3 linked regions of the Gemmatimonas phototrophica genome follow. The protein of the gene in region 3 binds, or shares a complex with, the protein of the main gene of each other region. Links are inferred from orthologs where the notes say so. Each region holds a gene or a part of one and is shown on either strand. Other genes may lie near its edges.

What was found.
Region 1: secY (region 3) and secG share a complex: the UniProt entries of both Escherichia coli proteins name them as parts of the sec protein translocase complex. The link is inferred for Gemmatimonas phototrophica from one-to-one orthologs.
Region 2: the proteins of secY (region 3) and secA are in contact, whole or in part, in a crystal structure (PDB 3DIN), measured with the Thermotoga maritima proteins. The link is inferred for Gemmatimonas phototrophica from one-to-one orthologs. Residues at the interface, in WP_004081795.1 of Thermotoga maritima: Glu108, Gly109, Glu110, Glu111, Ala236, Glu237, Arg238, Arg239, Ile240, Thr241, Ile242, Gln243, Tyr244, Ala245, Arg246, Arg247, Val248, Thr249, Gly250, Arg251, Arg252, Val253, Tyr254, Gly256, Ala257, Ser258, Thr259, Tyr260, Leu261, Pro262; in WP_004082002.1 of Thermotoga maritima: Glu261, Ala262, Arg263, Lys300, Ala301, Arg302, Thr303, Ile304, Ile305, Leu323, Tyr324, Asp325, Pro326, Val329, Ser330, Tyr333, Ile336, Lys340, Phe345, Val349, Glu363, Phe364, Tyr374, Ser375, Gly376, Gly377, Glu393, Ile395, Thr482, Ser483.

What each region holds. Positions count from the first base shown.
Region 1 is NZ_CP011454.1:2,180,632-2,189,935, forward strand. What follows is about bases 1,110-3,949. They hold secG (preprotein translocase subunit SecG), read right to left. Parts: upstream 2,802-3,949; coding sequence 2,418-2,801; downstream 1,110-2,417. Other genes in these bases: GEMMAAP_RS09175 (HU family DNA-binding protein), read right to left, coding at 1,110-1,247; carA (glutamine-hydrolyzing carbamoyl-phosphate synthase small subunit), read right to left, coding at 1,297-2,409; tpiA (triose-phosphate isomerase), read right to left, coding at 2,934-3,689; GEMMAAP_RS09195 (phosphoglycerate kinase), read right to left, coding at 3,717-3,949. In the rest of the region: GEMMAAP_RS09165 (molybdenum cofactor biosynthesis protein MoaE), read right to left, coding at 1-462; GEMMAAP_RS09170 (MoaD/ThiS family protein), read right to left, coding at 467-709; more of GEMMAAP_RS09175, read right to left, coding at 840-1,109; more of GEMMAAP_RS09195, read right to left, coding at 3,950-4,913; gap (type I glyceraldehyde-3-phosphate dehydrogenase), read right to left, coding at 5,076-6,086; GEMMAAP_RS19985 (ComF family protein), read right to left, coding at 6,092-6,757; GEMMAAP_RS09210 (shikimate dehydrogenase family protein), read right to left, coding at 6,995-7,861; GEMMAAP_RS09215 (low molecular weight protein arginine phosphatase), read right to left, coding at 7,870-8,325; GEMMAAP_RS09220 (L-threonylcarbamoyladenylate synthase), read right to left, coding at 8,325-9,008; ispD (2-C-methyl-D-erythritol 4-phosphate cytidylyltransferase), read right to left, coding at 9,012-9,304. UniProt on the Escherichia coli protein: Subunit of the protein translocation channel SecYEG. Overexpression of some hybrid proteins has been thought to jam the protein secretion apparatus resulting in cell death; while this may be true it also results in FtsH-mediated degradation of SecY.
Region 2 is NZ_CP011454.1:2,424,806-2,435,114, reverse strand. What follows is about bases 4,314-8,158. They hold secA (preprotein translocase subunit SecA), read left to right. Parts: upstream 4,314-4,631; coding sequence 4,632-7,958; downstream 7,959-8,158. Other genes in these bases: nadD (nicotinate (nicotinamide) nucleotide adenylyltransferase), read left to right, coding at 4,314-4,569. In the rest of the region: GEMMAAP_RS10325 (Gfo/Idh/MocA family protein), read left to right, coding at 1-541; GEMMAAP_RS10320 (DegT/DnrJ/EryC1/StrS family aminotransferase), read left to right, coding at 556-1,668; GEMMAAP_RS10315 (nucleotide sugar dehydrogenase), read left to right, coding at 1,681-3,036; GEMMAAP_RS10310 (outer membrane protein assembly factor BamD), read left to right, coding at 3,089-3,937; more of nadD, read left to right, coding at 3,955-4,313. UniProt on the Escherichia coli protein: Required for protein export, interacts with the SecYEG preprotein conducting channel.
Region 3 is NZ_CP011454.1:1,255,400-1,264,757, reverse strand. What follows is about bases 6,465-9,358. They hold secY (preprotein translocase subunit SecY), read right to left. Parts: upstream 8,640-9,358; coding sequence 7,290-8,639; downstream 6,465-7,289. Other genes in these bases: rpmD (50S ribosomal protein L30), read right to left, coding at 9,137-9,313; rplO (50S ribosomal protein L15), read right to left, coding at 8,657-9,103; GEMMAAP_RS05260 (adenylate kinase), read right to left, coding at 6,636-7,280; map (type I methionyl aminopeptidase), read right to left, coding at 6,465-6,636. Outside these bases: GEMMAAP_RS05295 (type IV pilus twitching motility protein PilT), read right to left, coding at 1-1,170; trpS (tryptophan--tRNA ligase), read right to left, coding at 1,294-2,289; GEMMAAP_RS05285 (inositol monophosphatase family protein), read left to right, coding at 2,384-3,187; ftcD (glutamate formimidoyltransferase), read left to right, coding at 3,230-4,762; GEMMAAP_RS05275 (PEGA domain-containing protein), read left to right, coding at 4,796-5,206; GEMMAAP_RS05270 (DinB family protein), read right to left, coding at 5,228-5,782; more of map, read right to left, coding at 5,854-6,464. UniProt on the Escherichia coli protein: The central subunit of the protein translocation channel SecYEG. Consists of two halves formed by TMs 1-5 and 6-10.

The sequences.
Region 1 (9,304 bases), 930 kb from region 3 along the record:
TACCTCGAGCGGCACTTGTCCGGCGCGAGTGGGATCAACCCATGCGCGCTCACCATCCACGTAGTGCTCACGCTTCCAGATGGGTACGCGCTGCTTGAGCGACTCAATAATCTCCCGGGCCCCGTCCATCGCCGGCCCGCGGTGGGCATGTGCGGCCACGATGGCTACGCTGACCTCGCCGATGCCGAGGGTGCCGATGCGATGCTCAATGGCAACCCGCAATCCCGGGGTCCTGTCGCATACCTCACGAGCGACCGCCGCCAGCTCCGATGCCGCCATGGCTTCATAGGCCTCGTAGTCCATGCCCTGCACCGGGCGGCCGTCATTGAGATCGCGTACGGTACCGAGAAAGACCGAGAGGGCCCCGACGCCCGCAGCCTGTGCCGTACCAATCAGATGGGACACGTCGATCGGGGCGGTGACAATGGCGGCGTGGAGTACGCCGGTAGATGCAGGTGCCACGGGATCAGCCACCGGCGACGGGAGGGATGAGGGCCACTTCGTCGGCCGGATGAATAACCGTTGCCATCTGGGCGAAGGCATGGTTGACGGCGACCAACGGCTTGGCGGGAAGCCGCTCCCCGCCGGGCAATTGCCGGAGGGCCGCCACAAGGTCGGCCACGGCACAGGGTGCAGTGACGGGGACCTCAATCTGGCGGGCACCTAAGGCATCGGCATACGACGCGAACAACAAGACGGAAACGCTCATGTCAAAACAAAGATAGCGCCAAAGCGGGAATCCGGTTCCACCAAGGTCCATTCCGTTGACCATACAAAACGCCCCCAGTACCTGATTCCAGGCAACTGGAGGCGCGTTTGCGGGTCACTGCCGTACCCGCTCAGCTGTCCGAGTCGCCGTAGTCGTCGTCGTCGTCAAGCAGGTGCGCCTCGATGCCGGCAACCATGGCGCGGAGCTCCTTGCTCGGCTTGAACACCGGGACCGGGCGCGCTGACACCTCGACAGGCGACCCGGTCCGGGGGTTTCGGGCCATACGCGTCTTTCGCTGACGGATCTTGAAGGTACCGAAGCCACGGACTTCAATGTTTTTCTGCTCCTGCAGCGCCTCTTTGATGGCGTCCAAGAACGCATCAACAACGCGCGCGCAGTCTTTTTTGGAGATGGTCGGTCCGGCGGTCCGGGCAATACGAGCCGTGACGTTCTCGACCAGATCGGCTTTGGTCATGTGGCGGGCGAAAAGTTTCGGAGCAGAAACGCTGTGGGCACCAAGCAACGGCTCGGTGCCCACGAAGCGAACGTATGGCCTTAGTGCTTATCAGTCAAGCGTTTGGGCCATCTCACCCACGACGATTTCTCAAGGCTACGAGAAACTGGTCGAACAGGGGGACCGCATCGTGTGGGCCAGGAGCCGCCTCAGGGTGATACTGCACCGCAAAGATCGGGAGCCGGGTATGCCGTAGCCCTTCCACCGTGCCATCGTTGAGATTGATGTGGGTCACGGCCAGCTCCGGGGCACCATCCACCCCGTCCGGAGATCCCACGACCGCAAAACCATGGTTCTGGGAGGTGATCAGCACCTGTCCCGTGGCGAGATCCTTCACCGGCTGATTTCCACCGCGATGCCCAAACGGCATTTTGGCCGTGTGGCCACCAAAGGTCAGCCCGAGGAGCTGGTGCCCGAGGCAAATGCCGAACATCGGTACGTTCTGCTCGGCAATCTGGCGAATGGCGGCAGGCGCATACATGACGGCCGCCGGATCTCCCGGTCCGTTGGACAGGAACACGCCATCAGGGTTCATGGCGAGCACGGCATCGGCCGACGTGTCCGATGGCACGACGGTGACGCGCACCCCATGGTCCTCGAAGAGCCGCAGAATGTTGCGCTTGATCCCAAAGTCGTAGGCAACGACATGGTACGGCGCGTCCGGCTTCCCCCAGCTGTATGGCTCGCGGGTGGACACCACAGTCGCCAGATCGAGCCCTTCCATGCTGGGGCAGCTCTCGAGCACCGCGAGCGCCTCACGTGTTGGCGTTTCGCCGACGCCGATCACCCCCTTCATCACCCCGACACTGCGGAGGTGCCGGGTGAGACGACGGGTGTCTACTTCGGTAAGCACCGGAACGCTTGCCTGTTCAAGCCACTCTCGCAGGCCACCCGTGGCCCGCCAGTTGGAATAGGTCGGCGAAAGCTCGCGTACGACCACACCGGCTACCTGAGGGCGGGCGGACTCGGGATCCTCAAGATTGATCCCGTAGTTGCCAATCTGGGGAGCGGTCAGCACCACGATCTGTCCGTTGTAGGACGGATCGGTGAAGACCTCCTGATACCCGGTCATGTTCGTGGTAAAGACCACTTCGGCTACGGTCGGCAGGGTTGGCCCCACCAGTCGACCGTGAAAAAGGGTTCCATCCTCGAGGAGGAGGAACCCCTTGGGCGGCAGCGTGTGCACCGGCCGCCTTACTTCTTGTCGGGCGCCGCCGGTGTGGCCGGGGCAGCCTGCTGGGTAAGAGGAGCGGCCGGCGCTGCGGTGCCGCTGCCGGTGCTTGGCGCCGACGGCGCGGTGGCCGGAGCGGCCAGCTTATCCAGCACCGACTTCGGTGCGACCGAGCGGCTGGACATGATCTGCAGAATGAACGCCAGACCAAGGAAGATTCCGCCGCACCACCAGGACGCCTTCGTGAGCAGATTGCCGGCCTGTCGCGAACCCATGATCGAGTCCGACGAGGAGCTCGCGCCGCCGAAGCTGGCCGCAAGACCGCCGCCCTTGCCCGACTGGAGAAGGACCGCCGCCGCAAGAACGATGGCGTCGAGAATGAGCAGTGTCAGCAGAAACGTGTACATGTCGCGGAGACGGAGTGCCGTGAGGAATAAGGCCGGGGTACAACCCTAGCCTCTGAAAATCACCTGCTGCCCGCCCCAAGACAAGTGCTTGGCAGGCAGCAGGTTGGGTCAGATGGGACAGATCGCCCGGACTCAGGCCCGGACGATGCTCGCCCAACTGTCGGCGTCGAGGGAGGCTCCGCCCACCAACAGCCCGTCCACGTCGGGGGCCGCCAGAAGCTGCGAGGCGTTCCCGCGGTTTACGGATCCCCCGTAGAGAATGGGAATGCCGGCGGCCGCCTTTTCTCCTACGCGGGAAACCAGCGCCCGGCGGAGTACCCCGTGAATCTCGCTGGCGTCGTCTGGCGTGGCCGTGCGCCCCGTCCCAATCGCCCAGACCGGCTCATATGCCAGCATGATCGCGCCCACCTGCACGTCATCCAGCTCTGCAAGCCCTGCGCTCAATTGGCGTTCGACGACTTCAGCCGTCCGCCCCGCTTCTCGCTCTTCAAGTGTTTCCCCGACGCACAGCATGGGAGTGAGCCGCCCCTGGGCAATAAGTGCCATCTTCCGGGTCGTCATGGCATCGGTCTCCCCGAACACATGTCGGCGCTCAGAGTGTCCAACCAGCACCACACGCGCCCCAACATCCCGCGCCATCAGCACGGAGTTTTCACCCGTGAACGCGCCCTGCACTTCCGTGTGGACATTCTGCACACCTACCCAAACCTCCGGACGGTCACGCAGCGCATCCATGACCGTCGTCAACGTGATGGCGGAGGGAAAAAACACCAGCGTCCGTTCGTTCAGCTTTGGTACCTGCGCCAGGAAACGCTGAAAGAAGGCCTTCGCGTCCGTTGGCGTGTGATTGAGTTTCCAGTTGGCCGCGATAACGGGCTTGAGATGCATGTCGGGATCCGAGTGAATGAGCGGTGATCAGCGCGCGTCGAGCGCGCTGACCCCAGGCAAATCTTTGCCTTCCAGAAATTCCAGCGATGCGCCGCCTCCGGTGGACACGTGCGACATCTGTGATTCGAGCCCCGCCTCGGCCACTGCGGCGGCACTGTCGCCGCCGCCAATGATCGTGGTGGCGCCTTTTCCGGTGGCGATGGCCATCGCCTCAGCGACGCCGCGCGTGCCGGCATCAAATGGCGGCTTTTCGAAGACGCCCATGGGACCGTTCCAAAGCACGGTTCGCGCGCTCTCGACCAACTCGCGATACAACGCCGTGCTCTCCGGGCCGATGTCAAACATGGCCTGTCCGGCCGGGATGGCATCACGCCCGACGGCCGATGCCTGCGCACCGGCATCCATGGCCGGCGCGATCGTGGCATCGACAGGAAGGACCAGCTTATCCCCGGCACGTGAGAGCAGATCCTTCGCCATGTCGAGGCGATCAGGCTCCACCAGAGAGTTCCCCGTTTCGAAGCCCATCGCCTTGAAAAACGTGCAGGCCATGGCGCCGCCGATCAGCAGCTTGTCCACCTTCGGCAACAACGCTTCCACCACATCGATCTTCCCCGAAATCTTGGAACCGCCCAGGATGGCCACAAAGGGGCGCTCGGGATGGGCCAGCGCTCCGCCGAGGTACGCCAGCTCCTTCTCCATGAGCAGACCGGCGACGGCCGGACGACAGAACTTCGCCACCCCTGCCGTGCTGGCATGGGCGCGATGGGCCGCGCCAAACGCATCGTTCACATAAAAGTCGCCCAGCTGCGCCAACTGGTAGGACAACGCTTCGTCGTTCTTCTCTTCGCCAGAAAGAAAGCGCGTGTTCTCCAGCAGCAGCACGTCGCCGGGCGCCAGATTCTGCGTTGCCTCCACCGCCCGCTCGCCGACGGTGACGTCGAGAAAGTGCACAGGGCACGACAGCAATTGCTTGAGCCGCGCCGCGACGGGCGCGAGCGAGTACTTCGCCTCTGGCGCGCCCTTGGGGCGACCGAAATGGGCAAGGAGGACGACTGAGGCGCCTCCATCACGCAACGCGTTGATCGTCGGCAGCGCCGCCGTGACCCGGGTGTCATCGGCCACCGCTCCCTGCTCATCGAGGGGAACGTTGAAGTCGACGCGTACCAGGGCGCGTTTGCCCTGGATCTCGGCCGCGGTCAGGTCGCGAATGGTCTTGGTATTCATCGGGAGCAGTTCGGGATGGCGCGCGACCAAGATGGCCATCGCGCGCTGAGAGCAGAACCTGCACAAAGGTCGCAGCGAGAACTACCAGCTCTCGTCTGCGACCTGGGCGTACTGCTGGCGCCGCCCCAACCGGTTTCGGTCGGGGCCAACACCGGGGATAACTCAGAGACGCGAGCCAACGAAGCGGAGCAGATCGACGCAACGCGACGAGTAGCCCCATTCGTTGTCGTACCAGCCGGAGATCTTCACCATGGTGCCGTTGATCACGATGGTGCTGCCCGAGTCGAGGGTGCAGGACATCGGGTTGCCGATGTAGTCCACCGAGACCAGCGGTTCGTCGCTGTATCCCAGCACGCCTTCGAGCGTGCTCTCGGAGGCCGCCTTGAACACTGCGTTGACTTCGTCGCGGGTCACCGGGCGCTCGACAATGCAGGTCAGGTCGGTGAGCGACACGTCAGGCGTGGGCACGCGGACGGCGATACCGTCAATCTTTCCCTTGACCTCGGGAATGACCAACGAGGTCGCTTTGGCAGCTCCCGTCGTGGTGGGAATCATGGACACGGCCGCCGCGCGGGCGCGTCGCAGATCCTTGTGCGGCAGATCGAGAATGCTCTGATCGTTGGTGTAGCTGTGAATCGTGACCATCGAGCCATGCACGAAGCCGAAGTTGTCCCGGATGACCTTGACCATCGGGACGAGGCAGTTGGTCGTGCAGGACGCATTCGAGATGATATGGTGCGACGCGTTGTCGTACTTGTCGCTGTTCACCCCCATCACGATGGTGATGTCCTCATCGGTGGCCGGGGCCGAGATGATGACCTTCTTGGCGCCGCCTTCGATGTGCTTCCGCGCGTCGGACGCCTTGGTGAAGCGGCCCGTGCTCTCCAGCACGATATCCACGCCCAGATCCTTCCACGGCAACTTCGCGGGATCGCGCTCCGCGAGGATCTGGATACGATCACCGTCCACGGTAATGGCATCCGTTTCGTGGCCAACTTCGCCGTCGAACTTGCCATGCACCGAGTCATACTTGAACAGGTGCGCCAGCGTCGCGGTGTCCGTGAGATCGTTGATGGCTACGAAGTCGATGTCGGCCACGCCTTGCTGTTTCGCGGCACGAAGGACCTGGCGGCCGATACGGCCGAAGCCGTTGATGCCAACACGTATACCCATTCGAGTCAGTTCCGGGTGAAGTCTGAGTCAGGAGCGGTACGGTCGCCGGGATCTGGCGCCCGACCGAAGGTCACACAACTGATGATGCGAGCGCCGCCACGCATGAGCGCCTGGACAGCGGCGTTCACCGTCGCGGCGGTGGTAATGACATCGTCCACCAGCACCACGTGCTGGCCACGAAGTCGTTCCTGAAACTGCACTGGCACGACAAACGCCTGTGCAACGTTGCTTGCGCGCTCCGAAGGTGTCAACCGGACCTGCGATGACGTATCGCGCACACGCACCAGCACGTCGGACCAGACGGGCACGCGCCAGAACGGCGCCAACCTGCCGCCCAGCAGAGCCGCCTGATTATAGCCACGCTCGCGTTCGCGCGCGGCGGACAGCGGGATGGGAATTATGGCCGCCCGCTCCTCCCGGACATCCTGCGGCCAATCGAGACGGGCCATCCGACGTGCCATGGGGACGGCCGCACGTGTCCACCCCTGGTACTTGAGCGCGTGCACCAGATCGCCGCCGGTACCGCTATCCATGCGTGCCACCGACCGGACGGCCCGGAGCGCCGGGTCCAGCCGGGGACACCACCGACAGGGTGGAAGGGTCGTGCCAGCCCCAAGCGGCTTGGCGGCACCTGAGGGGCGCTCGCCAGGCAACGGAAGGGTCAGCGACAAGCGAGGATGCCCGCATCGGTCACAGAGCGGGTAGGAAAACGGCACCAATCTGGCCATGCAGGGAGCACAAACGATGCCATCGACATCCGGTCGATGGGGAGAACGACACAACACACACGCGCCCGGCAACAGGAAATCGAGCGCGCCATGGGCCAGTGCACGAGCCACGGGCAAGAGGCGGGACATCCGATGACCGTTCACCAGATCAGCGCTGGCGTCTACCGACTGCCGTTCCACTCACGCGCGCGGTTCGTGTGCCGGGGGCATCGCGTGGCCAAGCGATTGCCACATGGCCCCCCGCGGGGCTGGAGTATTGAACCAGCACTCGAACGCACTGGCGCCCTGCTCCACCAACATCCGCAAGCCGTCCTCTGCGCGCAGGCCACGAGCACGCGCCGCCTGTACCAGCGCGGTTCCCTCCCGGCGATACACCAGATCGAACAGAGCGCTCTGCGCTGAGAGCACGGCGACATCGAGCGGCAGCGGATCATTGACGCGCATCCCCAAAGGGGTCGCATTGATGACCAGCTGCACCGAAGACCAGTGCACCGCGTCAGAGGACGGTTGTGACACCGCCGGCACGCCGGTACGGGAACTCAGGACGTCGGCGTTGTGCACCGAACGCGCGACGACGTGTATGCGACCGTGAACGGCATCAGGTAATTCGCTGATCGCGACCAGCACGGCCGCCGCCGCGCCCCCGGCGCCCAACACCACCACGTCTCCGTGAATCCCTTCAGCGCACAGTGCCCGGATCGTTGCCTTGATCCCATCCACGTCGGTGTTGTGTCCCACAAGGGCTTGCTGCTCCCACCAAAACGTATTGACCGCCCCCGTTCGCTCCGCGCTCGCCGTACGCTGCGCGGCAGCCTCGTAGACCACTCGCTTGTGCGGCATCGTGACGTTGCCACCGGTGTTGCTCTGGAGGCACGCCTCAAGCACAAGGGGAATATCGACCGCGGTCACCTCGCGCGCGGTGTACAGCAGGTCGCGTCCCACCGCGCGCAGTGCCGCGTTCTGAAACAGCGGCGACAATGACTGCGCCACTGGCTGTCCAAGAAGGACCAGGCCGTCCGGCGGTCTCGTGGCCCGAGGTAGACGCATCGTGGTGCTCAGCCCGGGCGCTGGCCAGCCAGCTTCTCGAGAACGGAAGCGATTTCCTGTTCGAGCTCCCGATACGTGTCTCGATACACATCAAGGTCACCGCCAAACGGATCACTGACGGCACGCCCCTCGCCACCGGTAAAGGCAGTGAGCAGGAACGCTCGTCCGGCCCCGCCCATGGCTTCCGCCCGCTCCAGATGGTGCGGGCCCATGGCCAGGATGACGTCGGCGCTCGCGACAATGTCCGGAGACAGCGGTCGCGCCCGATGTCCGGTGATATCCGTGCCATGCTCGAGCGATACCAGCAACGCGCCGTCAGAGGCCGATGAATCCGGCCACGCACTCGTCCCCGCACTGCTGACCGTGATCCCGGCCAGATGGCGGTCGGCGATCATGCGTCGTGCAATCGTTTCGGCGAGTGGGCTCCGGCAGGTATTCCCGGTGCAGACAAACAGCAAATGCATCAGGTATCTCCGAGTAGGTCCGGGACAACCGCGCGCAGTTGCGACGCGGACAGGACACCAGGGCGAATGACCCGGGCGCGTCGTCCTGTACAGTCCACGACTGTGGACGGTTTGGACGGGTCAAGGCGGCCACCGTCCAGCACGTGCAGGAGCCCGCGCCGGATTTCGTCAGGCCATTGGTCAACAATCTCCGATGCTACCATCGCTGGTGGTATCCCGGGACGGTTCGCACTGGTGCTGGTAATAGGTTCACCGTATGCCTGTAGCAGTCGTTGCAGCCCCGGGTGAGGGGTAAAGCGCACAGCGACTCCGCCTTCAGGACCGCGAAGCCGAGCCGGAACCCGCCCCTCGCCGCCCCGCAACACCAGTGTCAGCGGACCGGGCCAGAAGCGGGCCGCGAGATCGGCGCCATACGTGGGCAGATGCAGATCAAGCCGTGCAATCTGCTGCGGGTTGCCAATCAGCAGCAAAAACGGCTTGCCTGGCGGCCGGCCCTTCATGCGCACCAAGGCTTCCACTGATTCGTGATCCACCGCCGTACCAAAACCGTACACCGTCTCCGTGGGATAGGCGAGCACACGCCGCACACTCAGGTGGTGGATGGTCTCTCGAAGCGCCGCTTCAATTTCCACTGGCGACCAGAACGGCACCGTCATCTGCCCCGACTGCCCCTGATGCGGCACGTGCTACTCCACCAGGAGGCTGAGGGCATCGGCGCGCGCAAAGTCCGCCTCCTCGGTGATCTTCATGCCGCGCTCACTCCCACGGACCACGACCACCGGAAAGCCCAGTCGTTCGCACAGCGCCGCATCATCAGTGGCCCCGATGCTATCGCGACGGGCCGCCACGTGCGCCTCTTCGAGCATGACGCGCGGGAAGGCCTGCGGCGTTTGCGCGCGCCACAAATGGGTCCGGTCAACCGTGCGTACGATGCGCCCGTGCTCATCGACTTCCTTGAGCGTGTCAACGACCGGTAATG
Region 2 (10,309 bases), 1.2 Mb from region 3 along the record:
GCGTGGCACCTGGGAGTTTGACGGGGGCGCGTTCATGAATCAGGCCTCCCATTACGTCGACCTCGTGCAGTGGCTCGTGGGCCCCGTGGAGAGCGTCATGGCCAAAACCGCAACGCTGGCCCGTCGCATTGAGGCCGAGGACTCCGGCGTGGCGGTACTCAAGTTCCGGTCGGGCGCCATCGGGACCATTGAAGTCACGATGCTCACCTTCCCCAAGAATCTTGAAGGCTCGATCACGATTCTTGGAGAGAAAGGCACCGTGAAGATCGGGGGCACGGCGGTCAACAAGGTGGAACACTGGCAGTTCGCCGACTACGACGACGATGACAAGTTGGTCGAACAGTCGAACACGAACCCGCCCAGTGTGTATGGATTCGGACACGAAGGCTACTATCGAAACGTGGTGGCGGTGCTGCGCGGTCGCGCCACGCCGGATACGGACGGTCGAGCCGGTCGCAAATCGCTCGAGCTCATTCTCGGCATCTACGAGTCAGCGAAGACAGGGCGCGATGTGCCCCTGCCGCTGCGCGTGAACATCTGATTGGCAGGGTTCCCATGGCCGTACCACTTCTCGATCTCAAAGCCCAGCACGCGACCATCCGCGACGACGTCGTCGCCGCACTCATGGCGGTCGTCGATCAGCAGGCCTTCATCCTGGGCGATCCGGTTGGGCAGCTGGAGTGCAGCGTGGCCGGACTGTCCCAGGTCAAGTTCGCCATCGGCTGCGCCAACGGTACGGACGCCATCCTGCTGGCCTTGCGGGCATTGGGGGTCGGTCAGGGCGATGAGGTGATCACCACACCGTTCACCTTTTTCGCTACCGGAGGCGCCATTCATAACGCGGGCGCCCGTCCGGTGTTCGTGGATATCGATCCGCGCACCTACAACATCGAGCCCGCCAATGTCACGCCGGCCATCACGGCCCGGACGAAGGCGGTCATTGCGGTCGATTTGTTCGGGCAAATGGCGGCCATTGAGCAGGTGAAGGCCGCCGCCAAGGGGCTCCCCGTTATCGAGGACGCGGCCCAGTCCATCGGGGCCAGCCGAATGGTTGATGGGCGGAAGGTCATGGCCGGGGAGGCCGCCGCCATTGGCACCTTCAGCTTCTTCCCCTCGAAGAATCTGGGCGGGTATGGCGACGGCGGCATGATGGTCACGCAGGATGAGGGGCTCTTTGAGGCGCTCATGAAGCTGCGGACCCATGGAAGCCGTCGCACGTACTACCACGAAATCGTTGGATACAACAGCCGCCTTGATGCCCTGCAGGCCGCCGTACTGCGCGCCAAGCTGCCCCATCTGGAGTCGTGGAGTGCCGCCCGTCGCCGTAATGCGTCCTATTACGACGCGGCCTTCGCGGATGTCCCCGAAGTGGGAACGCCATTCGTCGATCCGGCCAACACCTCGATCTACAACCAGTACACCATTCGTGTGGGTCAGCGGGACGCGCTACAGGCTCACCTTAAAGAACAGGGAATTGGGTCCAACGTGTACTATCCCTTACCGCTGCATCTGCAGCCGTGCTTTGCCTATCTCGGCTATAACGAGGGGCAGTGTCCGGAAGCCGAGCGCGCGGCGCGGGAAGTCCTGTCGCTCCCGGTGTTCCCCGAACTCACCACCGCACAGCTGGACGAGGTCATCGCTGCTGTGCGAGGCTTCTTCGGCCGTTAAGAGTCCACTGAAATGACTGACACAGTATCCATGAAGGACCAGCTGCTCACCCGGATCTCGGATCGCTCCGCCGTCATCGGGGTGATCGGCCTCGGCTACGTGGGCCTCCCGCTGGCCATGGAATTCGTGCAGGCGGGCTTTACGGTCATTGGCTACGACGTGAGTCAGCGGGTGGTGGACCTGCTCATGGCCGGGCAGTCGCACATTCAGGATATTGCCGGCGACACGGTGCAGGCGGCGGTGGCGCAGGGGCGGTTTGTGGCCACGACGCAGGAAGATCGGCTGCGGGAGTGCGAGGCCATCTCCATTGCGGTGCCCACGCCGCTCTCCAAGACGCGGGACCCGGACATGGCCTTTGTGCTGAGCGCGGCGGACGCGATCGCGCGGCAGGCCCATCCGGGGCTGTGCGTGGTGCTGGAGAGCACCACGTACCCGGGCACCACGCGGGAACTGCTGCAGCCCCGCCTGGAAGCCCAGGGGCTCACGGTGGGGCGCGACATCTTCGTGGCGTTCAGCCCCGAGCGGGTCGACCCGGGCAACCCGGTCTACCACACCAAGAACACTCCCAAGGTGGTGGGCGGCATTACGCCGGCCTGTGTGGAGGTGGCCACGGCGCTATACCAGAGCTGCATCGACACCGTGGTGCCGGTCAGCTCGCCGGAAGCGGCGGAGCTGGTGAAGCTGCTGGAAAACACCTTCCGGGCCGTGAATATCGGGCTGGTGAACGAAATCGCGATTGTGTGTGACAAACTGGGGGTGAACGTCTGGGAAGTCATCGACGCCGCTGCCACCAAGCCCTTCGGGTTCATGAAGTTCACCCCGGGCCCCGGCATTGGCGGGCACTGCATTCCGCTCGACCCCCACTATCTCGCCTGGAAGATGCGCACGCTGAACTACAAGACGCGCTTCATCGACCTCGCCAGCGAGATCAATTCGCACATGCCGGAGTGGGTGGTCCAGAAGGTGGCAGATGCGCTCAACGAGGTGCGGAAGGCCGTACGCGGGAGCCGTCTCCTGGTCCTTGGCGTGGCCTACAAGCGCGATATTGATGATGTGCGGGAAAGCCCGGCCCTCGACGTGATTCGGCTGCTGGAAGAGCGTGGAGCCCACGTAGAGTTCCACGATCCGTTCGTGCACGAGTTCCGCGAGGACGGGCATGTCCGGAAGGGGGTGGAGCTCAGCGATGAGATGTTGCGCTGGGCTGACGCGGTCGTGGTCATCACCGATCACAAGGCGGTGGACTACCAGCGGGTCGTGGATCACGCTACCCTCGTAGTGGATACGCGGAACGTCACGGCCGGACTGGCCGCGGGACGGGCGCGTATCATTCCGTTGGCCTCCGGGCCGGCGTCGCGCGCTGTTTCCTGATCGTTCCTGCCGTCGCGAACCTGCGCCGCATTCCCCGGGTACCTACTGCCGCATGAGTCATCTTCCGAACCGCGTTGAATTCCGCTTGCTGGTGCTGCTCGCTGTCGCGACAGCACTGGCAGGGTGTGGGCGCGGGTTCCAGCCACGCGACTTCGCGACCCCCGAGGCGCTCTTCCAAGCCTCGCTGCTCGAGTTTCAGCAGAAGAAGTGGGATAACGCGCAACTCGGATTTGAGCGGCTCACCAGTGATCTGTCGTCCCGTGATCCGCTTTTGGCGCCGGCCTTCTTCTATCTCGCCCTCACGCACGAGCGCAAGCAGGAATACCTGCTGGCCGCCCAGGCGTTTGAGCGGGTGACCGATGGCTTCCCCGACGACACGCTGGCGCCCACGGCTATGCTGGGCACCGGTCGCGCCTACCAGTCGCTCTGGCGGCGGCCGTCACTCGACCCGGAACAGGGGCAGAAGGCGGCCTCCATTCTTCGGGCGCTCTTGTCGTCGTATCCCGATGCCAAGGAAACCGAAGACGCCAAGCGGCGCATCACCCAGCTTGAGGAGTGGTTCGCGCAAAAGGACTACCTCACGGCCGTGCACTATATCAAAGTGCGGCCGGTGGTCGATGGCGCGATCATTTACCTGAAGGACATTGTCACGACGTACCCCACGACCAAGGCCGCACGCCTGTCGTGGCTCCGCCTCCATGAGCTGTACACCAAGATCCGCTGGAAGGAAGATGCCGCGGAAACGTGCTCAGCCATGTGGAAGGCGTATCCTGGAGATGCGGACGTCAAGGTGGCCTGTGGAGTGGCCGCCACTGATACGGCGACCGCTACCAGGGTGCCGCCTGAGGCCGTGACGTCGCCGGTGGCGTATGCCAGACCGGCGCCTCGCGTGTCCCGATAATCCACCACCCCGCGTCCGTGCGCATCGGCCTGTTTGGCGGCAGCTTTGACCCGCCGCATGTGGGCCATCTACTCATCGCACAGGATGCCATTGATGCGCTGCAGCTGGATCTCCTCCTGGTGATCCCGGCCGCGCAGCAACCGCTCAAAGGGGCCGGGCAGACGGACGCCGCGCATCGGCTGGCCATGGTCCGCGCCTGCTTTGAGGGAGTTCCCAAGGTGGTGGTGGACCCCGTGGAAATCACGCGGGGCGGGTTATCTTACATGGTTGACACCGTGGAGAATGTGCGAGAGCGTTGGCCGCTCGCCGAACTTCACCTCTTGGTTGGGAGCGACGTGGTTCCCACGTTCTCCCGCTGGAAGGAACCGGAACGGTTGCTTGGTCTGGTACGACTGGTCGTACTCTATCGGGACACTGCCGGGGCCGTCCCGCCTCACCCGGAGATTCACGGCGGTGTGCGCGCGCAAGGGCTCGCCACGCGCCGGGTGGATGTGTCGTCAACCGAAATCAGGGCACGGGTACGGGACCATCGCTCCATTCGGGGCTTTGTGTCGGAGTCCGTGGCGTCGTATATCGCATCCACCGGGTTGTATCTCGAGAATTCCCGGATGCCGGAGCGCGCGGAGACCTGAACGCCGGAAGGCGTCCGGGCGCCGCGAGACGGTGTCCTCGTCTTTCTGGTAAAGAGGTCCGCATGCTGAAGGGTTTGATCAGTAAGGTGTTTGGAACGCGACACGAGCGCGAGCGGAAGCGTGTCCAGCCAATCCTCGATGAGATTCACCAGATCGAAGCGCGATTGGCCACGTTGTCGGACGCCGAGATCCAGGGGCAGACCGCGAAGTTCCGTGGTATCCTGGCCGAACGGACCGGGCCCATTGACGCCCGCATCCAGGAGCTCAAGGCGGCCAAGCACGACACCGCCGATGCCGCCGAGCGGGAGCGCATCGATGGCGAATTGCAGGGGGCGGACGGGCGCGGCGGCGTGGAAGCCGAACTTCGCACCGCCATCGCCGAAACGCTGGACGAACTGCTTCCCGAAGCGTTTGCCACGGTGCGCGAAGCCTGCCGCCGACTCAAGGGATCGCCGGTGTCGGTCATCGGTCACGAGATCACCTGGGATATGGTCCCGTACGATGTGCAGCTCATCGGGGGCATTCAGTTGCACCTGGGCCGCATCGCCGAAATGGCCACGGGTGAAGGCAAGACGCTGGTGGCCACGCTGCCGCTGTACCTCAATGCCCTCCCTGGTCGGGGTTCGCACCTGGTCACGGTCAACAACTACCTGGCCCGCCGCGACTCGCAGTGGATGGGGCACCTCTACACCTGGCTGGGGCTGACCGTTGGCTGTCTCGACGACACCGAGCCCGGGTCGTGGGAACGGCGTGCGGTCTATGCCGCCGACATCACATACGGGACCAACAACGAATTCGGGTTTGATTACCTGCGCGACAACATGGTCGTGTCATTGGAGCAGCGGGTGCAGCGTCCGCACATTTTCGCGCTCGTGGACGAGGTGGACTCGGTCCTGATTGACGAAGCCCGGACGCCGCTCATCATCTCGGGACCGGTGGGCAACGAGAGTGATGGACAGTATGCGGAGTTCAACACCTCGGTCGAGCGCCTGGTACGCAAGCAGAACGAACTGGTGAATCAGCTCGTGGCCGATGGCGAGCGGGCTCTTGAAGCCAAGGACACCGATACTGCGGCGCTCGAGTTCTACAAGGCGCAGATGGGTGGCCCGAAGAACAAGCGGCTCATGAAGGTGCTCCAGGAGCCGGGCGTGAAGCAGCTGGTGCAGCGCGTTGAGCTCGATGTCATTGCCGACAAGAAGCTCCCCGTGAGCAAGCGGTCCTTCAAGGACATGGAGGACAACCTCCTGTTCGTGCTCGACGAGAAGGGACACACGGTGCACCTCACGGAGAAGGGGCTGGATTGGCTCTCGCCCGATCACCCGGACACCTTCGTGCTCCCCGATATCGCGCTGTTGATCGGGCAGATCGATCGCGACATGGACCTCTCTGCCGCGGAGCGTCTCGAGCGCCGCAACACCGTGGAGCGGGAGTACGCCACCAAGAGCGAGCGACTGAACATCATTCATCAGCTGCTGCGGGCGCATGCCTTGTACGAGAAAGACGTCAACTACGTCGTGCAGGACGGGCAGGTGTTGATCGTGGATGAATTCACCGGCCGCACCATGCCGGGACGTCGCTGGAGCGAGGGGTTGCACCAGGCGGTGGAAGCCAAGGAACGGGTGCAGGTGAAGGGGGAAACGCAGACCCTCGCCACCATCACCATCCAGAACTACTTCCGCATGTACGAGAAGCTGGCCGGCATGACCGGTACCGCGGAAACGGAAGAGGCGGAGTTCCACACCATTTACGGGCTGGAAGTGTCGGTGATCCCGACCAACCGTCCCATTCAGCGCGATGACCGGCAGGATCTGGTCTTCAAGACACGGCGCGAAAAGTACAACGCCATCGTCGAGGAAACTCGGCGCTTGCATGAGCTGGGGTTCCCGGTACTGGTCGGAACCGCCAGCGTGGAGGCGTCGGAAACGCTGTCACGACTCATGACACGCGCTGGCATGAAGCACGCCGTGCTGAACGCCAAGTATCACCAGCGCGAAGCGGAGATTGTCTCGGAGGCGGGACGCCCAGGCGCCATCATGATCGCCACCAACATGGCGGGCCGTGGAACGGACATCAAACTGTCCGAAGGGGTCCGGGAGGCGAAGGCGTCCCGCATCACCGATCCTGATGGCAAGGAGATCGATATCACCGAAATCGGTGGCCTGCACATTGTGGGTTCCGAACGGCATGAATCGCGGCGCATCGACCGGCAGTTGCGCGGACGCTCCGGACGTCAGGGCGATCCGGGAGCCTCGCAGTTCTTCCTGTCACTCGAAGATGATTTGATGCGGCTCTTCGGGTCGGAGCGCATTGCCAAACTGATGGATCGCATGGGAGCGCAGGACGGTGAGGTGTTGACGCACCCGCTCATTACGCGGTCCATCGAGCAGGCACAGAAGCGCGTGGAGTTGCAGAACTTTCAGTCGCGCAAGCGGCTGCTGGAGTATGACGACGTCATGAACCAGCAGCGTGAGGTTATCTACTCGCTGCGTGCGTTTGCGCTGGAGGGTGGAGAGGAGCTCAAGGGCGAAGCCATCAAGATGCTTGAGCGCGGCGTACAGCGGCGTGTGGAGCAGGCGCTGGCCACGTTCGACAAGCAGGAGGATTGGGACTTCGAGTACGTGCAGCAGGATCTGCTGATGCATTACATGCTGCAGGTCCCGGCGTTCGCGGAGCATCCGCCGGCAACGCTCGAGGAAGCGCAGGCGCTGGCGGTGGAGGCCGTGCATGCGGCATTCGCGCTCAAGGTGGAGAGTCTCAATCAGGTGACGGACGAATCCGGCAACGGCTTCGCGGATCGTCTGTTGTCGCTGGTGACGCTCAATGTGATCGACGAGAAGTGGAAGGATCACCTCTACGATCTCGATCAGTTGCGCGCCTCCATTCACTATCGGTCCTGGGGCCAGAAAGATCCGCTCGTCGAATACAAGCAGGATGCGTACACGATGTTCGTGGACCTCATGCACGATGTGGCGAACTCGTTCACCGAGCGGTTCCTCAAGGCGCAGCTGGTGTTTGAGCCGTCGCCCACGGAGGCGTTCGAGCCGCCGCCAATGCCGGCGGAGTTCATGCGGGAGGAGGTGGGGCGCCCCACGAAGCGGTTCAACGCGTTGGGGATCCTCGAGGATATCCCGCTCGACGAGCTCATGGCGGTGGAGCAGGGGGAGGCGGACGAGGACGACATTATTGACGCCGACCAGGGCGAGCACGACGCGCCGGTTCGGACGGTGGCGCACAGCGTCCCCCAGGTGGTTGGTGCGGGCCCCGTGCGCTCGCTGGGGGAGGCGGCGGGCGCCGGGTTGCCGGCGGGATGGGAACAGACGCCGCGCAACAATGCCTGTCCGTGCGGGTCCGGGAAGAAGTTCAAGAAGTGTCACGGGGCGCACTTGTAGGATGTGCACTCGTTCCGGGGGCAGGTGACCGGAGACACGGGAGGAAACGGCGGGCCGCTTCGCAGAGGAGCGGCCCGCCGTGTTTGGTACGGGGGGCGTTGGGATTGAGACAATCGCGGGGAAAGTTGTGACCCCCTGTTGACATCGCCATCCCAATGTGCTTTAATCCCCGACCCGCCTACAGCGTCGCGGTTGTTGTGCACTCGCTCAGCGAGTCCGGCACCGGCAAGACGGTTGTGGCAGGGGGTCTGATGAGTGGTACTGATTCAGGCCGTCGCTCGCTGGGTTTCGCGAGTGCGAGTGCGCTCCCCGCGCGCCGATCCTTCGATCTTCAAAAAAGATCAAAATAGTGATCGCGAGAGGGGTTGACGCCAAGCAAACACAAGGTTATTAATTGGATCTGCCGCCGAAACGGTGGCACGCCAAAAAGATGTAAGTCAAACGGAAAAAACAAACAGCCCCCGGGGGGGATCCGAAGATCTCCCCACGGGGGCTGCTCAAGGGTGCCGGCGACGGCCTACTCTCCCGCGAGCTCTCGCCCGGAGTACCATCGGCGCTATCAGGCTTAACGACCGTGTTCGGGATGGGAACGGGTGTGGCCCTGACGCTCTAGTCGCCAGCGAATCGTGCACGCAAGTGTTGCGCGGATTCGACAAACGGGGTGGTGTGATCGTAGGGGATCGGTCGCCTTTCGGGCGAGGCCGATCCATGACAAGCGTGTGCTCTGCGGAATTCCTGTGCCCCACTTGGGAAACCCCAAGGGGGTAAGTCAAGCCACACGGGCGATTAGGACAGCTGCGCTCGGAACGTCTCGCGACGCTTCCACGTGCTGCCTATCGACGGAGTCGTCTCCTCCGGCCCTTCAGGGAGCTCAAGGCTCCAGGGAGAATTCATCTTGGGGGGCGCTTCCCACTTAGATGCGTTCAGCGGTTATCGCCACCGATCATCGCTACCCGGCGGTGCCACTGGCGTGACAGCCGGGACACGAGCGGATCGTCCGACTCGGTCCTCTCGTACTAAAGTCCGCTCCCCTCAATTCTCCAACGCCCACGACGGATACAGACCGAACTGTCTCACGACGTTCTGAACCCAGCTCATGTGCCACTTTAACCGGCGAACAGCCGGACCCTTGGGACCTTCTCCAGCCCCAGGATGTGACAAGCCGACATCGAGGTGCCAAACCGCGCCGTCGATATGAACTCTCGGGCGCGATAAGCCTGTTATCCCCAGCGTACCTTTTATCCGTTGCGCGATAGCCGATCCACACCGGGCTACCGGATCACTACGGCCGACTTTCGTCTCGGCTCGACCCGTCGGTCTCGCCGTCAGGCTGGCTTCTGCCGTTACACTCTATAAGCGCGATTACCGACCGCGCTGAGCCAACCTTCGCGCGCCTCCGTTACTCTTTCGGAGGCGACCGCCCCAGTCAAACTGCCCACCTGCCACGGTCCCGGATCGGGTTTGCCGACCGCGGTGAGGCGTTCACACAGCACAGGGTGGTATTTCACTGATGCCTCCCCGAAAGCTAGCGCCTCCGGCTCAACGGCTCCCACCTATGCTACACAGTCCTATGCAAACGCCAATGACAAGCTACAGTAAAGGTGCATGGGGTCTTTTTGTCCTGTCGCGGGGACTCGGAATCCTCACCGAGACTGCTATTTCGCCGAGCGCGTGGTCGAGACAGTGCCCAAGTCGTTACGCCATTCGTGCAGGTCGGAACTTACCCGACAAGGAATTTCGCTACCTTAGGACCGTTATAGTTACGGCCGCCGTTTACCGGGGCTTCGGCTCAAAGCTTCGGGCTTGCGCCCTAACCTCTCCCCTTAACCTTCCGGCACCGGGCAGGCGTCAGTGCGTATACGGCGCCTTACGCGGCTTGGCACGCACCTGTGTTTTTGCTAAACAGTCGCTTGGGCCGATTCTCTGCGGCCTGCTCGAGCGACCAGCGCGAAGCTGGCTACCAAAGCAGGCATCCCTTCTTCCGAAGTTACGGGATCATTATGCCGAGTTCCTTGACCACGTTTCACTCGTTCACCTGAGGCTACTCGCCTTGCCCACCTGTGTCGGTTTGCGGTACGGACATCTCATACCCTCCCCAGTCCGCTTTTCTTGCCTGCTGACTCCACACGACTTGGCTCGGAGTTGCCCCCTTGCCTCGTACTCAGGTCTCGGCTTGCGCCTACGCCCTTGAACGACCATCCACAAAGTCGCTCGCGCTTCGTTCCAGGGTCCCGGACTGCTTCAACGGATATAAGATGGGGCCGGAATCTTGACCGGCTATCCATCGACTACGCCTCTGGGGCCTCGCCTTAGGGTCCGCCTCACCCTGCGCTGATTGCCATGGCGCAGGA
Region 3 (9,358 bases):
GCTCCCCAGGCCTGCCGTCGGCGCGGCGGGCGCCACTGGCCGTGCTGCCGCCGGATGCGGAGGGGCTATCGGCTTGGCCAGCTGCCCGATCGCCGGTGTCTTGCGGTTGCGCCCCATGCGGAACGCCAACTCGAAGTCGGCCGGATTGGTCGCGGCGCCCTTCGCCACTTCAAACTCGATCTCGCCGGACTGCACCAGCTCCGTGAGATGCTGATCGAAGGTCTGCATTCCGTACTGGGAGCCGTCCGCGATGTAGTCGCGGATTTCGGCAATGCGCCCTTCCGCAATGAGATCACGAATCGTACTCGTGACCACCATGACCTCGGCCGCCACCACACGTCCCTGCCCGCTCTTGCGCGGCAACAGACGCTGCGACACCACCGCATGCAGCGACTCGGCGAGACGCATGCGCACCACCAGCTGCTCTTCCGGCGGAAACATGGCCACGATACGCATTACCGTGGTCACCGCATCCGGCGTGTGCAGCGTGGAGATGAGCAAGTGCCCCGTCTCGGCCGCTTTCATGGCCGTGTCAATCGTTTCCGCATCACGCATTTCGCCAATCAGAATGACATCGGGATCCTGACGAAGCGCCGCCCGCAACCCCATGCGGAACGTATCCGTATCAATGCCGACCTCACGCTGCGTGACCGAGCTCTTGATGTCGTTGTGAATGAATTCAATGGGGTTTTCGAGCGTCAGGATATGCTTTTCGTAGGACCCGTTGATCTCATTCACCAGTGCCGCCATGGTGCTCGACTTGCCCGAGCCCGTTACGCCGGTCACCAGCACCATGCCGCGCTCCGTGTGCGCAATGCGCGTGAGTACCGGGGGCAACCGCAAGGTGTGCACGGTTGGGACCTGCTCGGGAATCACGCGCATCACAATGGAGTGCGCAGCGCGCTGTCGCAGAATGTTCACACGAAAGCGTCCCACACCCGCCGAGGCCCACGAGCAATCAAAATCCTTCAGTGTATCAATCGTGGCGCGATCCACATCGTTGCTCATCAGATGCAACGCAATCGCGCGCGTCTGTTCGGCCGTCAACGTCTGCTTCGTCAGCACCACAAGGCGCCCGTCGATACGTGCACGGACCACGTCGCCGGCCTTGATGTGCACGTCGGACGCTCCGCGTTCGACGGCTGCCTTGATGATACGTTCGATTGCCACAGTCACGGTCTGGTGGAAGGGAACGGCCACTCGCTCCCCCGTACAGACGATTCGGCCCCAACCCGGCAACGCGTCGGCACGCAGACTGCGGGTATCACCCGCGCTCCGCGCCGCCACGCCCGGTCAGCCCGCCAGCCCCGTAGAGCCCAGCCCCATGATGTCGCGAACTTCAGCAATGGTCTGCTGCGCAATACCACGCGCCGCACGCCCCCCATCGGCCAGCGCATCCAGCACCCGCTGTGGCTCGGCGTCCAATTCGGCGCTGCGACGACGAATCGGGGTCAGCTCCTGCACCATGCCTTCCAGCAGCACCTTCTTGCAGTCCATGCACCCCCACCCGGCGGTGCTGCACTGCTGCGCCACGTTGCTGACGGTCGCTTCATCATTGAACGCCTTGTGCAGCTGATAAATGTTGCACACCTCCGGACGCCCCGGATCGCTTTTGCGCACCCGCTGCGGATCGGTCATGGCCGGCCGGAGTTTCTGCCAGATCTCCTCGTCGGTTTCCAGCAATCCAATGGTGTTGCCAAGCGACTTGGACATCTTGGCGTTGCCATCCAACCCCATGATGCGGCGCGTCGGCGTGAGTAGCGGCTTGGGCTCCGGGAAATACTCCACGCCAAACTTCGCGTTGAACTTCCGCGCCGTATCCCGCGCCAGCTCCAGATGCTGAATCTGATCCTCACCCACCGGAATGCTGTCGGCACGGTAGAGCAGAATGTCGGCGCTCTGCAAGACCGGATACATGAGCAGCCCGGCGGGAATGCTTTCCATCTTCGACGACTTGTCCTTGAACTGCGTCTGCCGCTCCAGGTCGCCGAGCGGCGTGATGGTCGTGAAGATCCACGACAGTTCGGTGTGCTCCGGCACATCGCTCTGCATGAACAGCACAGCCTGCGCCGGATCAATACCCGCCGCCAGCAGCGACTTGGCCATCCCCCACCGCCGCGCCCGCAGCACGGCCGGGTCATAGCTGCCGGTAATGGCGTGGTAGTCCACGACACAGTAGATGGCACCGGGGTAGGTTGCCTGGAGCTGGACCCAGTTTTTCACTGCGCCCAGATAATTGCCGATATGCAGTTCGCCCGAAGGCTGGATGCCACTGAAGATGCGAGCCATGTGCGTAACGTAAGCGGCGTGCGGTGGCATCACAAACAGCAGAGCGCAGACGGCCATCTGCAGTTCACATACCCCTGTGACCAAATTTCACACCATGCCAACCCCCGACCGCCTCGCCTGGCGCGACGCTGCCAGAGCCGCCGCGCAGACCGCCGCCGACTTCATTACCCACGAAGCGCACACACATCGCGCTGTCGCATGGGAAGCCAAGAGTGCGACCGACTTCGTGAGCCATGTCGATCTCGGCGCCGAAGAGCGCATTCGCGACATGTTGCTCGCCCGCATTCCCGGCATTCGCATCGTGGGCGAAGAACTCAGCAGTGACGCCAATCCGGAGGACGGGCTGGTCGCGATTGTGGATCCGCTCGATGGGACCACCAACTTCCTGCATGGTTTCCCCAACTACGGGGTGTCCATCTGCATTGCCCTTGATGGCGTACCGCAGGCCGCCGTGATGCACGATGTGGCCCGCGGTGGCTGTTGTCATGCGACCCTCGGGGGCGGCGCATTCGTGGACGACTCGCCACTCCACGTGTCGACCATCACCGACCCGGCCCGGGCCCTTATCGGCACCGGATTTCCCTTCAAGGACGTCACGCGGGCCGATGAATATCTGCGCATGATGCGGCGGCTCATGCCCGTGGTCTCCGGTATGCGGCGCGCGGGTTCGGCCGCGCTCGATCTCTCGGATGTGGCCCGGGGTCGCTTTGACGCCTTCTGGGAGCTCTGGCTCAACCCCTGGGACCTTGCTGCCGGTGTGCTCCTGGTGCGCGAAGCGGGTGGCCGGGTCACGGATCTCGACGGCAACGACGCCCGCCTCATTGGGGGGACCATCGTGGCGTCAAATGGCGTCCTGCACGACTGGTTTCTTGATGTCCTCAACGACCGGACGCGCTAACTTTCCGGCGCAGCGCTGACCGACACTCCCACCCCGCCTATCGTGCCGCTCGTCGAGTGCGTCCCCAATTTTTCTGAAGGTCGAGATCCGGTGGTCATTGCGGCCATCCGCGAGGCCATCGCCACCACCGCCGGCGCCCATGTGCTGGACGTGTCCAGCGATCCGTCGCATCACCGGACCGTGATCACCTTCGTCGCCTCGCTCGTCGCGGCCGTGCCGGCGGCGCTGGCGGCCATGCGGGTGGCGCGCGACCGAATCGATCTCACGGCGCATCAGGGGGAGCACCCCCGCATCGGCGCCACCGACGTGGTGCCGTTCATTCCGCTCGATGGCGCCACCATGGACGATTGCATTGCGCTCGCCCGTGAACTGGGTGAACGCGCGCACCGCGAACTGGGCATCCCGGTCTATCTGTACGAACGGGCCGCCGCCACGCCGGCCCGCGAAAATCTCGCCGATGTCCGTCGAGGAGAATTTGAGGGGCTCCGCGAGGAGGTACGCTCCAACCCTGCTCGGCACCCCGATTTCGGAGGGGCGGAGTTGCATCCCACCGCAGGCGCCACCGCCATTGGCGCGCGGCCGTTTTTGGTGGCCTACAACGTCTATCTGGGCGACAAGGCAAACCTCCCCGTGGCCAAGGACGTGGCCAAAGCCATTCGCGGCTCCTCCGGGGGGCTGCGGTATGTGAAAGGGCTGGGCATGGAAGTGGACGGACAGGCGCAGGTATCCATGAATCTGGTGGACACGGAAAAGACGCCGCTGCATCGCGTGTTTGAGTACGTGAAGACCGAGGCCGCCGCCTACGGGGTCGTCCCCACCTGGAGTGAAATTGTGGGGTTGGTCCCGGAGCGGGTGATGCTGGAGGCAGGCGCCCGCCATATCCAGTTGCGAGGCTTTTCCAAGGCCATGCTGCTCGAGACCAAGGTGCGCGACGTCATGTCGGGCGGTGAATCCATCGATGGCTTCATGTCACGCGTGGCCTCCCCCGACCCCACACCCGGAGGCGGCAGTGTGGCCGCCCACGCCGGCGCCTTGGGGGCCGCGCTGGCCCAGATGGTGAGCGGCCTGACGGTAGGAAGAAAGAAATACGCGGGTGTAGAAATAGAGATGAAGCAGATCGCGCTGCAGGCCAGTGCCTTGCGGTGCACGCTGAACACCCTGGTGGAGCGGGACGCTCAGTCCTACGAAGGGGTGCGGGCCGCGTATCAGTTACCAAAGGATTCCGAGCCAGAGCAACAGGCACGGGCCACCGCCATTCGGGAAGCGCTCATTGGCGCCGCCGAAGTGCCCCTCGAAACGGCACGCACGGCGGTGGAAGTCGCAGCGCTGGCCGCCGCTCTGGCCGAACGGGGGAACAGCAACGCCGTCAGTGACGCGTGCGTGGCCGCACTGCTGGCCGAAGCCGCCTGCAAAGGTGCGGTGCTCAACGTGCGCATCAACGTGGTCTCACTCGATGAGGAGGGCACGGCCCGCGGTGCGGCCCTGGCATCGGAAGCCCGCAAGATGCTGGATGCCGCCGCCATGCACGCGCGTATTGCCGAAGCCGCGGCAGAGCGCGCCATGATGCCCGCCTGACCCCCTGCCCCCACTCGACGCATGCTGCTTTCGATGTCTCATTGTTTGGCCGCCGCCCGTCGCCCCACGCGGGTGCTCCCTCTGCTGCTGGCGTGCGCCCTGAGCGCCTGCTCGAGCGCGAGGAGTGCACGCGACGCCGGTCGCACCGTGTCCGGCACCAGCGCGATGGTTGGCTGTGAAGCCAGTGTCAAAGATGGTGCCCGACTCGGTCGCGCGGCTCTGACCTTTTCCGGAGCCTCCAGCGGCGAGGCCACCCTGCGCATTGAAGGGGAAGCGTACAAAAGCACGGTGCTGGTGGACGTAGCCACCGGCACCGTGCTTGAACTCGCGGAAGGCACCTACCAAGTGCGCATCACCGTGAGTGGCTACCGCGCGGTGGAGCGGTCGGTCTCCGTGGTATGCGGAAAGGAAAGCACGGTGGCGGTGACGCTAAACCGGCGCTGACAGCACGCCGGCGTGCCGGCGTTACTTGCTCCAGGGCGGCACAATCCCGTTGGTCCGCGCATAGGCAATGGACTGGCCGAGATGCTCATGCAGGTGGGTCGCCGCAAGAATCCACATGCTTTGAGCCGTGGTCTTCATGCCGAACATGCTCACGGACTCGCCGACGTTTGCGGCGGTAGTCTTTGCCATCTGCGTCTTGAGATAGGCGAAGCTCTGTTCGAGCTCGGCCACGATCTGTTCACGCGTGAGCGCCCGCGTTTCGTACGCCGTCAGCGACTTGAAATCCCCCGCCTTGATGCCGGTGGTCGCCGGGATGGCGTGTCCGAATCCGCTGGGAATGAAATAATTGTCCGACGCTACGTGCAGCAGCACTTCGCCAATGGAGCGGACCCCGGGGGCCGGGCGCCACGACAGCTTTTCAGCGGGCGTCACCTTGGCCAGGCCAATGAATTTCTGCTCAACGCCCTCCACATCCTTGATCAGATCCAGCACCACGGGCGAGGCCTGCGCAGTGAGCGGACGAACGGCGGGGGCGGCGGAACACATGAGGGCCGCGAGCAGGACAGCACGACGCATTGAGAGCTCCTTGGGAGTGGGATTCTTTAATTCTACCGCGCGCGGCAGAACAGAACCACTCCGGCGAGCGGTCAACCCTGGGGAAGTGTCAGAATACGCGGGCCGTCTTCGGTTATGGCTACCGTGTGTTCAAAATGCGCCGAACGCTTTCCGTCGGCGGTGACCACGGTCCACTTGTCGCTCAGCGTTTTCGTCTTCGGCGTGCCCACATTCACCATGGGCTCAATGGCAATGGTGAGCCCGACGCTGAGCTTCTTTCCGCGCTTCGGCTTGCCGTAGTTGGGGATCTGCAGCTCCTCGTGCGGGGAGAAACCCACCCCGTGTCCCACGAGTTCGCGCACGACGCCAAACCCTTCGGCCTCCACCACGGCCTGCACCGCCGCGCCAATGTCACCAACGTGATTGTCGGGCACGGCCGCCGCAATCCCGGCGGCCAGGGAGCGTTCGGTGACGTCCAGCAACCGCTGGGTCAGCTCATCGATGGTGCCAACGGGCACGGTGATCGCCGCGTCGGTGAACATGCCATCCAGCTTCACGCCCACATCCACGGTGACGATATCACCGTCGACCAAGATGCGTTTGCGAGACGGAATCCCGTGCACGATCTCCTCGTTGATGGAGATACAGGCACTGCCCGGAAAGCCGTACAACCCCTTGAAGGCAGGTTCGGCACCAGCATGTGAGCGAATGAAGCTCTCTACGAGCTGATCGAGCTCCATCGTGGAGATGCCGGGGCGCACATGCGCCTTGGCATGCATGAGCGTGGCGTGCAGAATAGCCCCGCCACGCGCCATGATCTCAATTTCGCGCGGCGACTTGAGGAGCGTTGCCGGTGCGGCATTGCCCATCGCCATCACGCGATCCCGAGCGCCGTCAGCACGCGCTGTTCGACGTCCTCGAGCGAGCCAAGGGCGTCCACGCGCACCATGTTGGCGCCATGCGACGCGTACCAGTCAATGACCGGCGCCGTCTGATCGCGATACACCTGCATGCGTTTCCGGATCGCGTCGGGCTCATCGTCCTTGCGGCGTACCAGGGTGCCGGTCTGGCCGCCTTCTGAGCACGTCTCACCGGGCTCACGACCAAAGAACGGACGCTGACACACATCGCAGGTCGTCCGTCCGCTGAGACGACGGACCAGCTCGTCTTCATCGATTTCGAACAGCAGCACAGCGTCCACTTTGCGCCCCAGGGCGGCCAGGGCATCCGTAAGCCCCTGTGCCTGTGGCGTGGTGCGCACGACGCCATCGAGGATGGCGCCATTGGCGGCCGTAGGAGACGCCAGCGCTTCGCGCATGATGCCCATAATGACGGCATCAGGCACGAGATCGCCGCGATCCATGGCAGCCTTGGCCTCGAGGCCCAACGGCGTGCCGTCTCGAACCGCGGCGCGGAGTACATCGCCAGTCGCGACCTTGGGAACGTCAAGGCGAGCGGCTAGCCGCTCGCCTTGAGTTCCCTTGCCCGCGCCTGGAGGACCAAGCAGGACGATGATCATTGGAAGAGTTTAGAAGCCGCCCTGAGTCGCCTGACGGCCGCGGAACTTCACACGACCCTTCTTCATGAAACCGTCGTACTTGCGGAGCAGCAGGTGCTGCTGCATTTGCGCCATCGTATCGAGCGCCACACCAACGACGATCAGCAGCGAGGTGCCACCAAAGGCGAAGGGGACGTTCACGAGACGCGCAATGACGATCGGCATCAAGGCGATAACGGTGAGGAAAATCGCGCCCGGCAACGTGATGCGCTCGACGACCTGCTCGATGTACTCCGCCGTCTTCGCGCCCGGCTTGATGCCCGGCACAAACCCGCCCTGCTTCTTCAGGTTCTCAGCCAAATCGACCGGATTGAAGATGATGGACGTGTAGAAGTACGTGAACAGCATGATGAGCACAGCCGACAGGATGAAATAGAGCCACGGGTTGGGCCCCTGCGGATTGAAGTACTCCGCAATCTCCTGCAGCTTCGCGTTGCCGCTGAACTGCGCCAGCGCACCGGGAATGACGATCACCGACTGGGCGAAGATGATCGGCATGACGCCGGCCGTGTTGATGCGCAGCGGGATGAAGTTGCGCGCGGCCTCACGCTGACGTCCGCGAGCCATGGTGCGCTGCGGAATCTGAATGAGCACCCGGCGAGCGGCCACCGTAATGGCCACCACACCCGCAACCACCGCCACCATGACCAAGCCCAGCACCACCAGCGTCAGCGGCGAGATCGCGCCCGTCGTGACGAAGTTGAAGGACTGGAAAATGGACGGCCACATGCGCTCGACGATCGAGAAGAAGATGATCAGCGACGCGCCATTGCCCAGGCCGCGCTCGGTGATCTGCTCACCCAGCCACATGACGAAAATCGCGCCAGCGGTGAGGAAGAGCATCATCTGGATCGTGAACCACGGTCCCGGGCGCGACACCGCCGCCGGAAGCGACGCGGTGAAGAGCGCAAAACCGTACGCCTGAATCAGCGCGAGCACGACGGTGAGGTAGCGGGTGTACTGCGTGAGCTTTTTCCGCCCCTCTTCGTCCTTCTGCATCTTGTCCACGTTCGGCAGCACGGCCCCGGCAATCTGGACGAAGATGCTCGCCGAGATGTAGGGCATGATGCCGAGCGCGAATACTGTGGCGCGTGAGAGACCACCACCCACGAACATGTCGTAGAGGCCCAGAAGGCCACCGCCCTGCTGGCGGGTGAAATAGTCCGTCAGCGCCTGGACATCGATCCCGGGGGCCGTGATATGCGAGCCGACGCGATAGATCACCATGCACAGGAACGTGAAGGTGATCTTCGCCCACAGCTCGGGCGTCCGGTAAATGTTGGCGACCGCGTTGGCGGCCGCGTTGTTGTCTTCTGCCATGCGCTGAATGCTCTCCGTCAGCCTTCGACGCGGCCGCCGGCCGCTTCGATCTTCGCCTTGGCGGAGGCGCTAACCTTCACGCCCTTCACCGTGAACGCCCGCGACACTTCCCCGTTGGCGAGCAGCTTCGCCGGGCCCTGGCCCGCACGAATCAGTCCCGCCGCGATGAGCGTCTCGGTCGTCACTTCGTCCCCGGCCACCTGCGCGAGGTCGGGGAGGCGCACGATCTGCGCCTCTTCACGGAACGGGTTGGTGAAACCACGCTTGGGAATACGACGCGTGATCGGCATCTGACCGCCTTCGAAATGCGGCTTGCCACCACCAGGACCACCATGACCCGAGCGGGCCATGGAGCCTTTGTGACCCTTACCGGACGTCTTGCCCAGGCCGGAGCCCGGGCCGCGGCCCAGACGACGACGCGAGCGATGCGAGCCCGGCGCCGGCGACAGGTTGTGCAGGCCGATCTTCTCAGCCGACTGTGCGTTGTCTGCCATCGCTTACTCCTCCACCGGCGTCACCTGAACCAGGTGACGCACCTTCTTGAGCTGGCCGCGCAGCGAGGCGGAATCCTGCTGCACAACGCTGGCCTGATGATGACGAAGGCCGAGAGCCGCCAGCGTTGCCCGCATCCGCCACGAATGGCCGATCGCGCTCCGCACCTGCGTCACCTTCACCTTACCGTCCGTCGGAGCCTGGAGCTTCGGCGTCTTGGCCGGCCC